Parafrankia irregularis: one gene and its partner. The protein of the gene in region 1 binds, or shares a complex with, the protein of each later gene. Links are inferred from orthologs where the notes say so. Each region holds a gene or a part of one and is shown on either strand. Other genes may lie near its edges.

The links.
Region 2: the proteins of dnaG (region 1) and dnaB are in contact, whole or in part, in a crystal structure (PDB 2R6A), measured with the Geobacillus stearothermophilus proteins. The link is inferred for Parafrankia irregularis from one-to-one orthologs. Residues at the interface, in WP_049624496.1 of Geobacillus stearothermophilus: Lys456, Leu457, Leu458, Pro459, Ala460, Asn463, Ala464, Leu467, Leu535, Leu536, Ile537, Ala538, Gln544, Glu545, Asp548, Tyr549, His552; in WP_033016901.1 of Geobacillus stearothermophilus: Ser13, Glu15, Ala16, Gln18, Glu91, Leu92, Asp94, Ala95, Val96, Pro97, Thr98, Ala99, Ala100, Asn101, Tyr104, Tyr105, Ile108.

Annotation. Positions count from the first base shown.
Region 1 is NZ_FAOZ01000001.1:370,099-376,650, reverse strand. Bases 1,291-4,199 are described here. They hold dnaG (DNA primase), read left to right. Parts: upstream 1,291-1,706; coding sequence 1,707-3,692; downstream 3,693-4,199. Other genes in these bases: AWX74_RS01550 (RNA polymerase sigma factor), read left to right, coding at 3,733-4,199. Outside these bases: AWX74_RS01560 (PH domain-containing protein), read right to left, coding at 1-486; AWX74_RS39805 (hypothetical protein), read right to left, coding at 527-682; more of AWX74_RS01550, read left to right, coding at 4,200-4,911; AWX74_RS01545 (class I SAM-dependent methyltransferase), read left to right, coding at 5,127-6,002; AWX74_RS01540 (glycosyltransferase family 4 protein), read right to left, coding at 6,003-6,552. UniProt on the Escherichia coli protein: RNA polymerase that catalyzes the synthesis of short RNA molecules used as primers for DNA polymerase during DNA replication.
Region 2 is NZ_FAOZ01000011.1:148,362-154,951, forward strand. The notes cover bases 3,644-6,590. They hold dnaB (replicative DNA helicase), read right to left. Parts: upstream 5,823-6,590; coding sequence 4,464-5,822; downstream 3,644-4,463. Other genes in these bases: AWX74_RS40080 (hypothetical protein), read right to left, coding at 3,644-3,971; AWX74_RS18940 (antibiotic biosynthesis monooxygenase family protein), read right to left, coding at 3,996-4,355; rplI (50S ribosomal protein L9), read right to left, coding at 6,580-6,590. Also shown: egtD (L-histidine N(alpha)-methyltransferase), read left to right, coding at 1-597; ilvD (dihydroxy-acid dehydratase), read right to left, coding at 641-2,494; more of AWX74_RS40080, read right to left, coding at 2,733-3,643. UniProt on the Escherichia coli protein: The main replicative DNA helicase, it participates in initiation and elongation during chromosome replication. Travels ahead of the DNA replisome, separating dsDNA into templates for DNA synthesis.

The DNA of each region.
Region 1 (6,552 bases):
GAGATAGAGCCGGTCCGGCCGCGGAAGGAAACTGATCTTCGAGAGAGCCTGGTCCTGACCAGCGGACTCGACGACGAACTCGCCATAGCCCAGGAGCCGCCCGAGCGGGTCCCGGTTGTAGGTGAGGTCGGTGATCTTCGACAGGGGCATCGTCTGGACCTTCCGGAAGACGATCCCCGACACCTTCAGCAGACGCTTGTCTGTGATCATCAGGTGGTCGAAGTGCCAGTCCGCGATCTTCCAGAGCATCCGGAGGATCATGAAGAGGGCGAAGTACCACAGCACCGTGGTGATGGGCCCGGTGTCGATGCCCTGCATGGCCAGGAGGATGTTCGCGACGAGGGCCAGCAGTACCGCGCCCAGTGTCTGCCCGAAGATCGGCAGCATGATCGCCCAGTGCAGGCGCACCATCATGACCAGGCGCTCCTGGGAAGCCAGGTACTTGGTGTCCCGCAGCGCTGGGTCGGGAAGCTGGAGTCTCGGCACGATCAAAGTCTCGCAGACGCCGGGTCCGGCAGGTGCGGGTTCACAGGGCTGTGTCTGTAACGAACTCCGACGCTCCGTTCCCGATGTCCTCAAGCCAACCGATGACCCGGTCGATGATGCTCGCGGCACTGTCCGGTGCGGTGACGACGAAGAAGATAAGGAATGCGATCGCACCGTACTTGACGATCTTGTCCACGGCGGGCCTCCGGGCCGAGTTGGGGGAACGGGGTGCGCCCAAAGTATCGTTGTTGCGATCGACGTAGGTACGAGAATCGGCCTGATACGCATAGCTTCGTGGTCAGTGAGTGGTATGAACCCGCTGGCACGGGCCTCTGAACTCGCAAAACAGGCCGAAGGTCACCGTCGGTGAGCGTCTGTAGCCCCCCGAATCGGTGCTGATCCACAGGTCCGCTTCGGCGTGTCGCGCCCCCTCCGGGGGAGTGTGGTCGTCCGGTCGTTGGGTGCGGTGGCCGTCCGGCTCGCCGGGTTGCCCCGGCGGTGCCCTGCCTGCGTCATCCAGGTGCTGCATTGTGCCGCCTGTGCTGTCCTGTCCCGTCTGCGCCGCCCTGTCCCGTCTGCGCTGTCCTGTGCTCCTGTGTCGCCACGGCCCGGCTGGTGTCCCCGGGTGTGATCGGAGGGCCACCGGTGCGTTGCCGGCGAGGGGTCGATGTCGGCCGTTGCGGGGCACTGACGGGCCGACAGCTACCAACGGCACTGTGACCAGCGAAAAACGACGTACGCTGTGATCGCTGTCGACTGTGTTTGGGATGGGATGGGGTCGTGGCGCGACACTGGAGTGATGAGGGTGGTTCGTCGGTGGCTTCCGATGTGGCCCGTGTCGCATCATGGACTCTGCAGGGGTGTGCCGATCGGTGCCGGTCGTCGTCGCTGCGGCACCAGCCGGGCCGTGTGACCCGGGTGGCTAGGGCCGTCCGGCCCTTGCCCGGCCGCTCGCCGGCGAGCGCGTGGCATGATCGACACTGTCGGCCGGATGACAAGTACCATCACGCGAAAGGACCGTTGACACCGACACCATCGGTGGCCTAGCCGGCTCGACGGCAGCGCCGTCCCGCCGGGCAGGCGGCCGGCAGCGTCGTCTGAGGTGACCGGACACATCGAGGCCCGCGACTCGCGCAACCCCAGGGCGGGGGGCGCCGTCTATCCAGTGAACTCGGAGCCCGTAGGTGGCGGGCCCGCCGGACGTGATCAGGGAGGGTTCGGTGGCCGGACGCATCCGCGACGCCGACATCGCTCTCGTCCGGGAGCGGTCACCCATCGCGGACATCGTCGGTGATCATGTTCAGCTCCGTCCGGTCGGTGGCGGCAGCCTCGTCGGGCTGTGCCCCTTCCACGACGAGAAGTCGCCGTCGTTCAACGTGCGACCATCGGTCGGCTTCTTCCACTGTTTCGGCTGTAACGAGGGTGGAGACGTCTACGCCTTCGTCCGCAAGATCGACGGTCTCAGTTTCCCGGAGGCGGTGGAGCGGCTCGCGCGCCGGGCCGGGATCACCCTGACCTACGAGGGTGGCGGGCCGACCAGCCGGGCGGTCACGAGCCAGCGGCAGCGGCTGCTGGACGCGCACCGGTTGGCCACCGAGTTCTACGTCGAGCAGCTCTACTCCTCGCCGGATGCGCGCGCGGGCTGGGAGTTCCTGGCTTCGCGGGGCTTCGACCGGTCGGCGGCCGAACGGTTCGGCCTTGGTTACGCCCCGGCGTCATGGGACGCGCTGACCCGGCACCTGCTCGCCCGCCGATTCACCGCGGAGGAGCTGGAACTGGGCGGGCTGGCCAAGCGCGGTGGTCGTGGCGGCCTCATCGACCGCTTCCATCACCGGCTGCTGTGGCCGATCCGTGATCTCGGTGGGGAGGTCGTCGGCTTCGGTGGCCGGCGGCTCGCCGAGGGTTCCGACGCCGGGCCGAAGTACCTCAACACGGCCGAGACGCCTCTGTTCAAGAAGGCCAGGCTCCTCTACGGCGCCGACCTGGCCAGGCGCGACATCGCGCGCCGCTACCAGGTGGTCGTCGTCGAGGGGTACACCGATGTCATGGCCTGCCACCTGTCCGGTGTGACGACGGCGGTCGCGAGCTGTGGGACGTCGTTCGGCAGCGACCATGTCGCCATCGTCCGCCGTCTCCTGATGGATTCGGACAGCCGTACCGGCGAGGTGATCTTCACCTTCGACGGTGACCAGGCCGGTCAGGCCGCCGCGCTGCGGGCCTTCGAGTTCGAGGAGCGGTTCGTCACCCAGACCTTCGTCGCGGTGCAGCCGGACGGTCTTGATCCGTGCGACCTGTGGACCCAGCGCGGGGACGCGGCCGTGCGTGATCTCGTGGCGGCCAGACAGCCGCTCTTCGAGTTCGCGATCCGCGGTGCGATCGACCGCTACGACCTCAACACCACGGAAGGCCGGCTGGCGGCGCTCGACGCGGCCGCCCCGCTGGTCAACCGGCTCAAGGACGCCGGCATCCGGCACCGGTACGCGGTGAACCTGGACCGTTGGCTCGGCTTCCTGGACGAGAGGTTCGTGGTCGAGCGGGTAGCCGCGCACCGTTCCCGGGCACAGGGGAGTCCGGGGGCACCGGGGAGTTCGGGGGTACAGGGGAGTTCGAGCGCGCCGGGCAGCTCAGGCGCGCACGGGAGCACCAGGGCACGCGGGGGCTCCGGGGCGGACGGCACGGCGGCGGCCGCCTCGGCGCGTCGTGGGTCCGAACCCGCGCCCGACGAGGCAACCGCCATCGTCGAGCGCGAGACACTCAAGCTCGCCCTGCAGCACCCGGGGCTGGCCGGCCCGATGTTCGACACCCTCGCCGCGGAGCTGTTCACTGTTCCTGTGCACCGTGCGGTCCGTGAACTGATCGCCACGGCCGGTGGGGTTTGTGCGGGCCTGTATGCGGCCGGGGACCCGTCGGGCTGGGTCGCGGCGGTGGTCGCCGCGGCGCCCGACGAGGAGCTGCGGCGGTTCGTTCTCGCGCTCGCGGTGGAGGGGGTGCTGTGCGACCACGATGTTGACGACCGTTATGTCGACGATCAGATGTCGCGTGTCCAGGAGCTGCATGTGACCCGTCGGATCAGGGAAGTCAAGTCGCGGGTGCAGCGGCTGAACCCCACCTCCGACTCTGATGCCTTCAACCGTGCGTTCGGCGAGCTGATTGCTTTGGAACAGCACAAGCTCCAACTCCGGGAGCGGGGCGTAGGTGCCGCGTAACCTGGGTCGATCCCGAGAAGGAAGTGACGAGATTCCGCCCATGAGTCCTACCGTCCTACCCCGCGAGGCCCAGGTGGACGAGGTCAAGGACCTCATCACCCGTGGCAAGGAGATCGGTTTCCTCACCACTGAGGACGTCACGGTCGCGATCCAGGCGGCCGAGTTGCCCCCTGAGCAGGCCGAGACGGTCCTGCAGGTGCTCAACGACGAGGGCATCGAGGTGCTCGAGGCCGGGGGCGAGAACGCCGACGAGGCGGATCTGCTGGCCCGTCGGCGTCGCGAGGAGGAGGAGCTCGCGCTCAAGGCCCCGACCTCCGACCCGGTACGGATGTACCTCAAGGAGATCGGCAAGGTCCCGCTGCTCACCGCGGAGGAGGAGGTCGACCTCGCCAAGCGGATCGAGGCGGGTCTGTTCGCCTCCGAGAAGCTCGCGGTGGCGACGAAGAAGACCTCCCCGCAGATGCGCCGGGACCTGGAGGCCATCGAGCGGGACGGGCAGATCGCCAAGCGGAAGCTCGTCGAGGCGAACCTGCGGCTCGTCGTCTCGATCGCCAAGCGCTATGTCGGGCGCGGCATGCTCTTCCTGGACCTGATCCAGGAGGGCAACCTCGGTCTCATCCGGGCGGTCGAGAAGTTCGACTACACCAAGGGCTACAAGTTCTCCACCTACGCCACCTGGTGGATCCGGCAGGCCATCACCCGCGCCATCGCGGACCAGGCCCGGACGATCCGTATCCCGGTGCACATGGTCGAGACGATCAACAAGCTGATCCGCATCCAGCGGCAGCTCCTCCAGGACCTCGGCCGGGAGCCGAGCCCGGAGGAGATCGCCAAGGAGATGGACCTCACGCCGGACAAGGTCCGGGAGATCCTGAAGGTCTCCCAGGAGCCGGTCTCGCTGGAGACGCCGATCGGTGAGGAGGAGGACTCTCACCTCGGCGACTTCATCGAGGACTGCGACGCGGTCGTCCCGGTGGACGCGGCCAGCTTCATCCTCCTGCAGGAACAGCTCGACTCCGTGCTGCACACTCTCTCCGACCGGGAGAAGAAGGTGATCCAGCTCCGGTTCGGCCTGACGGACGGCCACCCGCGGACGCTGGAGGAGGTGGGTCGCGAGTTCGGGGTGACCCGCGAGCGCATCCGGCAGATCGAGTCCAAGACGCTGTCCAAGCTGCGTCACCCCTCGCGGTCGCAGAAGCTGCGCGACTACCTGGAGTAGTCGAACTCGTTGTAGTCGTTCGTTGACTTAGGGTTTCCGTCCTGTAAGGGTCGGACCCTGTGACGCAGCGGTCAGGCAGTCCGGAAGGATCTGCGGCTCCCGGGCTCCCTGACGGTTGCGTGTTCGCGTGCCCACACGTGTCCTTTCTCCGCTGGCTCGTGCTTGCGGCGACCGGAGGCCGCACCTTTCTGGGTGCGCGATGGGTCCGTGGGCTGTTGGCTCTGACCCCGTCGTCGTGGCGGCCAGGCCTCGCGCTGCGGCTGCTGGGGCTGGCGCCGCACTATTTCCACGGCCACGGCCTGAGCTTCCGCGGTCACGGCCTGGGCAGCGCGGCGCACCGCAGCCGCGTCTCGCTCGAGATGTTCGTCCGGGATGTGCTTGAGCCGTACCTGGCACCCGAGCAGGACCTGCTCGATGTCGGATGCGGCCCCGGCTACCTCACCCGCGCGGTGGCCGGGCGGGTCTGGTCCGTGACGGCGCTTGACGTCTCCCGTGGGGTTCTCTCCTGCGCACGGATTCTGAACCCGGCGATCAACATCGACTACCGGACTCCCCAGGACTTCTTCGGATCCGGGCGGCGGGTGGACATCGCCGTCTCTCTCGATGTCGCGACCTGGATGGGCGACGGCGAGCTGACCGACCTCCTGGACCTGGTGTGGGCGAGCCTGCGCCCCGGCGGATGCCTCGTCCTGCGCACCTGTGTGCGCTCGGATGTCTCCGGGCCTGGCCCCGGGCCTGGTCAGGATGCCGAGCCCGTGGGGCGGTCCACGCTCGCGGCAGGGCAGTCCAGGCTCGCGCACTCGCGTGGATCGCGGCGCGGGTCCCCGCACTGCCATCCTCGGCAGGCGGATCATCTGGTCGGGCTGGTCGAGCAGGCCGGCTTCGGGAGCGTCCTGCTCCACGCCCTGCACGCCCCGGCTGTCGAGAGCGGTCCGCAGCGTGCAGTGGCGGAGAACGCCGCGGCGCAGAACTGTCTGCTGGTCGCGATCCGCCGCTACGACCGGATCGGCGGATCAGACCGGATCACCGAGGCGGCGGCGCAATCTCCGCCGCCGCCGCAGCGAGCATCGCAGCCCGCGGCCCGAGGCTGATCAGCTGCGCTGACGGCCCAGCAGCGCGGCGAACACGGCCTGGCTGTGATCGTCGGGGTCGGTGACGGCACGCGCCCAGTCGCTGGCAAGCCGTCCGGCGCGGGCCAGCCGTGCGCGGTCGGCGAGCAGGTCGGCCAGCACCCGCGCCAGGGCTGGGCTGGACTCGTCCGTCGGAGTCCAGCCGGTGACACCCCGTTGGTAGGCGTCCCGGGAGCCGCCCTGCGCCGGACCGATGACGGCGCAGCCCGCGAGCTGGGCCTCGAGCAGGGCGGTCGGGTGCGACTCGCCGCTCACCGGCGACCTGGTCCGGGTTCTCGTGCACAGGGCGAAAAGGTCGGCTGTCGCATACAGCCGGGCCAGTTCCTCGTCGCTGGGATCCTCGAACAGATCCGTGTGCTCCCGCCCGGCGATCAGGGCATGCAGCGAGCCTGGGGCCGGTCCGGCTCCCGCGATCACGAGCCGCACCGGTCCCGCCGTCCCGCCGGCATCGTCCGGCGCTTCCGCCGGCACCGGTGCGTGCAGCGTGTCCAGGGCGCCCACCAGGGTCGGA
Region 2 (6,590 bases), on another replicon or contig:
GTGGTCGGCGACTTCGAACGCCACCTGGCCTTCCTCCCCGGCTCCGCGAGCGGCGACAGCGGGAGCGCGGGCGGCGTGGCGGCCGACCGGCGGCTCGTCGCCTTCCTCGGCGGCACGATCGGGAACCTGCGTCCCGAGACCCGCGGCACGTTCCTGCGCGCCCTGCGAGACCAGTTCCACGACGGCGACGCGCTGCTGCTCGGCACCGACCTCGTCAAGGACCCCGCCCGCCTGGTCGCGGCGTACGACGACAGCGCCGGTGTGACGGCAGCCTTCAACCGCAACGTGCTCTCCGTGATCAACCGGGAGCTCGACGCCGACTTCGACCTGCGCGGCTTCGCGCACGTCGCGGCCTGGGATCCGGAGAACTCCTGGATCGAGATGCGGCTGCGCAGCGTCCGCGAGCAGGAGGTCAGCGTGCGCGCCCTCGGCCTGGTCACCCGCTTCGGCGCGGACGAGCAGATGCGCACCGAGATCAGCGCCAAGTTCACGCTCGAAGGCATCCGGGCCGAACTCGCGGCGGCCGGCCTCGGCACCAGCGCGCAGTGGACCGACCCGGACGGCGACTTCGCGCTGACGCTGGCCGTCCCGGCCTGAGCCGGGACGGCCGCCAGGCCGGTCGTCAGGACCCAGCCGCTGATCAGCCGGTGATCAGCCGGACGTCGCGGGCGGCGCCGGTCGACGCCGAGGTCGCCATCGCCGCGTACGCGCGCAGCGCGGCCGACACCTGGCGCTCCCGGCCCACCGGGCGGTAGCCGGCACCGGCCTCGATCTCCGCCCGGCGCGCAGCGAGCTCCTCCTCCGGCACCAGCAGCTCCAGCCGCCGGGTCGGGATGTCGATCTCGACGATGTCGCCGTCACGCACCAGCGCGATCGGCCCGCCGTGCGCCGCCTCCGGCGAGACATGGCCGATCGACAGGCCCGAGCTGCCGCCGGAGAAACGGCCGTCGGTGATCAGAGCGCACTGCGGGCCGAGCCCACGGCCCTTGAGGAACGCGGTCGGGTAGAGCATCTCCTGCATGCCCGGGCCGCCGCGGGGGCCCTCGTAGCGGACGATGATCACATCGCCGGCCTTGACGACCTTGTTCAGGATCGCGTCGACCGCGGCCTCCTGGCTTTCCACCACCACAGCCGGACCGCGGAACGACCACTGGCTCTCGGGGACGCCGGCGGTCTTCACCACGGCGCCGTCGGGCGCCAGGTTGCCACGGAGCACAGCGAGACCACCGTCGGCCGAGTAGGCGTGCGCCACCGAGCGGATGCAGCCCTTCTCCGCATCGGTGTCGAGGGTGTCCCACCGGTTCGTCGAGCTGAACGGCTCGACGGTACGCACCCCGCCGGGCGCCGCGTGGAACAGCTCGACCGCGTCCGGGGACGGATCCGCGCCGCGCACGTCCCAGCGGTCGAGGAACTCGCGCAGGCTCGCCGCGTGCACACTGTGCACGTTCGGGTCGAGCAGCCCACCGCGGTCGAGCTCACCGAGGATCGCCGGGATCCCGCCGGCCCGGTGGACGTCCTCCATGTAGTAGTCGGTCGAGCTCGGCGCCACCTTGCACAGGCAGGCCACCGACCGGGAGATCTGGTCGATGTCGTCGAGCGTGACGTCGACACCGGCCTCGACGGCGGCGGCGAGCAGGTGCAGCACCGTGTTCGTGGAGCCGCCCATCGCGACGTCCACCGTGAAGGCGTTGCGGAACGCGGCCGCGGTCGCGATCGAGCGCGGAAGGACGGCCTCGTCGTCCTTCTCGTAGTAGCGCCGGGCCAGGTCGACGACCAGACGGCCGGCCTCGACGAACAGACCGCGGCGCGCCGCGGAGGTCGCCAGCGCCGACCCGTTGCCCGGCAGCGCCAGGCCCAGCGCCTCGGTCAGGCAGTTCATCGAGTTCGCGGTGAACATCCCGGAACAGGAACCGCAGGTCGGGCAGGCGGAACGCTCGATGGTGTCGAGCTGCTCGTCACTCACCGCCGGGTTCACCGCGGCGATCATCGCGTCGATCAGGTCCAGCCGGGAGCGGGCCACCCCGCCGGTGATGACGGCCTGCCCCGACTCCATCGCCCCGCCGGACACGAACACGGTGGGGATGTTCAGCCGCAGCGCGGCCAGCAGCATGCCCGGGGTGATCTTGTCACAGTTGGAGATGCAGACCAGCGCGTCGGCGCAGTGCGCGTTGACCATGTACTCGACGCTGTCCGCGATGATCTCCCGGGACGGCAGGGAGTACAGCATGCCGCCGTGGCCCATCGCGATCCCGTCGTCCACCGCGATGGTGTTGAACTCCTTGGCCACGGCACCGGCCTCGACCACCGCGTCCGCGACGATCGTCCCCAGGTCACGCAGGTGGACGTGACCCGGGACGAACTGCGTGAAGCTGTTCGCGATCGCGACGATCGGCTTGCCGAAGTCGTCATCCGTCATGCCGGTGGCCCGCCAGAGAGCGCGGGCACCGGCCATGTTGCGGCCGTGGGTGGTGGTGCGGGAACGCAGAGCGGGCATCTCGACCTCTGGGCTGGAATTACGGGGCACGAACGGACGGTGTGCTCGGGACGCCAGACCTGGGCTCGGGCGGGTGGGCACCGATCCGCATCGTCCGCATCGCCCGCACAGCGGGGCCGACACCGAGGTTCCCGAGCCGACCGCAGACACTCCAGGCGCGCCCCGGTCCGGAGGCTCGCCACCGCTCAGGCTACGCCTTGCATCCGTCGGGACGTCGTCGGGACGGCCACGGTGCCGGTCAGGGCGTCCAGCCTCGGCCCGGGCCGGAACCCGGGTCGTCGGTCCCGTCGGTGTCGTCGATGTCGTCGATGTCGTCGATGTCCGACGGACCCGTCGGTCCGTTCGGCGCCGAGGGCGGCCCGGACGTGCCTCGCCGACCGGTGCGGCCAGGTCGGTCAGGCCCACCCGGCCCCGGTGGCCTGTCGGGCCCGCTGGGCCGGCCGGGACCGGAACCCGAGGCGGAGTCGGGGCCAGGGCCGAAACCGGAACCGGGGCCGAGACCGGAGCCGCCGGACTCGGTGGCCAGGAACTCCAGCCAGGTCGGATCGATATCCGCTTGCGCGTTCGGATCCGGCCGGTCGGGATCCGGCACCGGCGTCTCCGGCACCGGCACGTCGGCTTCGGGGAACAGGCCTGGCGTTGACGGATTCCCATGGGCAGCGTCCCCGGGCGCCGGTTCCGCGGAACCGCGGGCCGGTTCCGCGGAACCGGGTGGGGGAGTCCCGGGCAGACCAGTGCCTGCTTCCGGCGGCGGTGCCGCGAGCGGGTAGCCGGCCCGACGGCCGGCGCCCGGCGGCGGCTGGGGGGCGGGCGTCCAGCCCGGCTCATCAGGCCGGCCGTGCGGCGGGACGAACGGCTCACCGGCCGGCGTCGCGGCTCCGGGGTAGCCCGGGTGGGCGACCTGACCCGCATTACCCGGGTACCCCGGGTAGTGGGGTGGATACCCCTGATACCCCGGGACGCCCGGACCGCTCCCCGGGTAGTGCGGGTACCCCGGCGGACCGTACGGCCCATATGGGCCAGCCACCCCCGGCGCTCCGGGCACCCCCGGCGTTCCGGGTGCTCCGGGCGCTCCCGGTGCTCCGGGAACGCCGGGCGCACCCCCCGGCTGGGCGGTGCCGTACCCGACTGGACCTCCGAGCAGTCGCGAACCCGGCTGTGGCCCCGTCGCCCGGTTGAAGCGCGCGACCGTTCTCGACCCGTGCCGGCCTCGCCACCACCGGTTGATCAGCACCACGAGGACCAACGAGGCGACGGTGCCCAGCAGCGGCGCGACGTCGTGGTTCTCGTACCCGATCAGCTGGTAGACGCTCAGCACACCGATGAAGGCGTAGCCGGTCACGAAGAAGACGATCGGGCGGAACCTCACCCGCTCGACCACCCTGCGCAGCACGATCGCGACGAACAGCCACAGAAGGAAACCGAAGAAGACGGCGGTGAGCGGAGCGAAGACGAGGTACTCGAAGAACGTGGCCATCGGTTCAGGCTGGCCCGGGGCGCGCTAGGCCGACGAGCCCGGCGCGGCCGGCTCCGGGCGGTCCGCGATCGCCACGACGTGTTCCACCGACGGGTCACCGGCGAAGAACGGCGACAGCGCCGCCCGCCACCGGGTGAACCGGTCGGAGCCGCGGAACGTCTCGGTGTGTGCCTCCAGGCTGTCCCAGTCGACGAGCAGCACGAACCGGGACGGCGACTCGACACCCCGCGTCATCCGGACGGACCGGCATCCAGGGGTGCTGACCAGCTCGTGGCGGACAAGCCGATAGGCGGCCGCGAAGTCGTCCTCGCTGCCAGGCCTGACTTCGAACCTCGCGACCTCGACCACCCCGGAGTCGCGCGGGGGAACACCGGAAACGCTCATGGCGTCCAGTCTGTCACCGAGGACCGGGGACTTCAGGCCGGCTGCCACGACCAGTGGCACGTTTGCCCGTGGTCCGACGCTGCGATGCGGTCGTGACGCGACCTGCGATCAGTTGGCCATGTCGACGAAGCGCGAGTAGTGGCCCTGGAACGCGACCGTCACCGTGCCGGTGGGGCCGTTACGGTGCTTGGCGATGATGAGGTCGGCCTCGCCGGCGCGGGCGGACTCCTTCTCCACCGCGTCCTCGCGGTACAGCAGGATGACCGCGTCGGCGTCCTGCTCGAGGCTTCCGGACTCACGCAGGTCGGACACCTGCGGGCGCTTGTCGGCCCGCTGCTCGGAGGCACGGTTGAGCTGCGAGATCGCCACGACCGGAACCTCCAGCTCCTTCGCCAGCAGCTTCAGTGACCGCGAGATCTCGCTGACCTCCTGCTGGCGGCTCTCCACCTTCTTCGGCGACGACATGAGCTGCAGGTAGTCGAGGATGACCAGGCGCAGGTCGTTGCGCTGCTTGAGGCGCCGGGCCTTGGCCCGGATCTCCATCATCGTGAGGTTCGGGCTGTCGTCGATGTACAGCGGCGCCTCCGCGACCTCGCCCATCCGCCGGGCGAGCCGGCCCCAGTCGTCGTCCGTGAGCCGACCGGTGCGGATGTTCTGCAGCGACACCCGCGCCTCCGCGGAGAGCAGCCGCATGGTGATCTCCATGCGGCTCATCTCCAGCGAGAAGATGACCGATGTCATCCCGTTCTTGATGGACGCGGCCCGGGCGAAGTCCAGGCCCAGGGTGGACTTTCCGACCGCGGGCCGGGCCGCGACGATCCAGAGCTGGCCGCCGTGCAGGCCGTTGGTGAGCTCGTCGAGGTCGGTGAAGCCGGTCGGGACGCCGGTGAGCGCCCCGTCATGGCCCTGGATGGCCTCGATCTCCTCCAGCGCCGGGTTGAGCAGCTCCCCGAGGGGGGTGTAGTCATCACTGGACCGCCGCTCCGTCACCTCGTACACGGCGGCCTGGGCCCGGTCGACGACCTCGCTCACGTCGGGTGCGGGGCCGAAGGCGAGCTGGACGATGCGGGTACCGGCTTCGGCGAGCCGGCGCAGGACGGCCTTCTCCGCGACGATCCGGGCGTAGTAGCCGGCGTTCGCCGCGGTCGGGACGCTGGAGATCAACGTGTGCATGTAGGCGGGCCCACCGACCCGCTCCAGCAGGTTCTGCCGGCCGAGCTCGGCGGCGACGCTGATGACGTCGGCCGGCTCACCCCGCCCGTAGAGATCACCGATCGTCTCGAACACGGTCGCGTGTGCCGGCCGGTAGAAGTCGTTCGCGGTGAGCACCTCGACGACGTCGGCGATCGCGTCCTTCGAGAGCAGCATCCCGCCGAGCACGCTCTGCTCGGCCGGGAGATCGTGCGGCGGGGTCCGGTCGAACTCGACCGGCGCTCCGGACCCGCGATTGATATCGGTGACGCTCACGCCCTACCCCCCCGCCCTGGGCCCACCCGAACCCGGCCCGTCGACGGCGGGCCCACCCGACGCAGGCCCGCCCCAGCCACCGAAATCGAACCTATGTTCGATTGGCCTGCGGGACCTGTCAACTCGCCCGTCCGCCCGACCACCTCAAGATCATTAATCCCCCGCCCGTACGGACTATCCCGATCCAGGGGATAGCTAGCCAGTGTGGAGGGTCCGACAGTAGGCGCAGACACAGGGAGGCTCCAAAAAGTTGTCCACAGCACCCTGTGGACAACCTGTTGGTAACTGCGGAAGATCTGGGGACCACCTCGGGATAGTGCCCCGCCCGGTTGTGGACAGGGCCCAGCGATCCTGACGCGAACCCGCAGCGCGCAACGGCCAGCGGCCCGATCCAACCTGTGGACGGAAAATAGTTCAGCCGACTTTCGGGCTACTGCGCCGGCTGGCCCATTCGGGCTATATCGCCCTAACGTCCGATCTCGCCCTCCGCAGCTGGCCCCCGCCACCACATCACCAGGTCACCAGGTCACCAGACGGACCGAACGCCCAGTGGACGCCGATCCCGTTCGCCTCAAGTGTCCCGCTGCCGCTTCCGCCTCCTGGGCGCACACGCCGACCGGACACCGATCCACAGTGATCTACACGTGGCAGCGGCAAAGAAACGCGGCGCCGACGACAAGGCGTGGCGCCGCGGATGGACCGTCACCGGTGCCGCGGCGCCCCCGGCGAGGGGGCAGCCGCGACACCGGTGGCGAAGTCAGGCCGAGA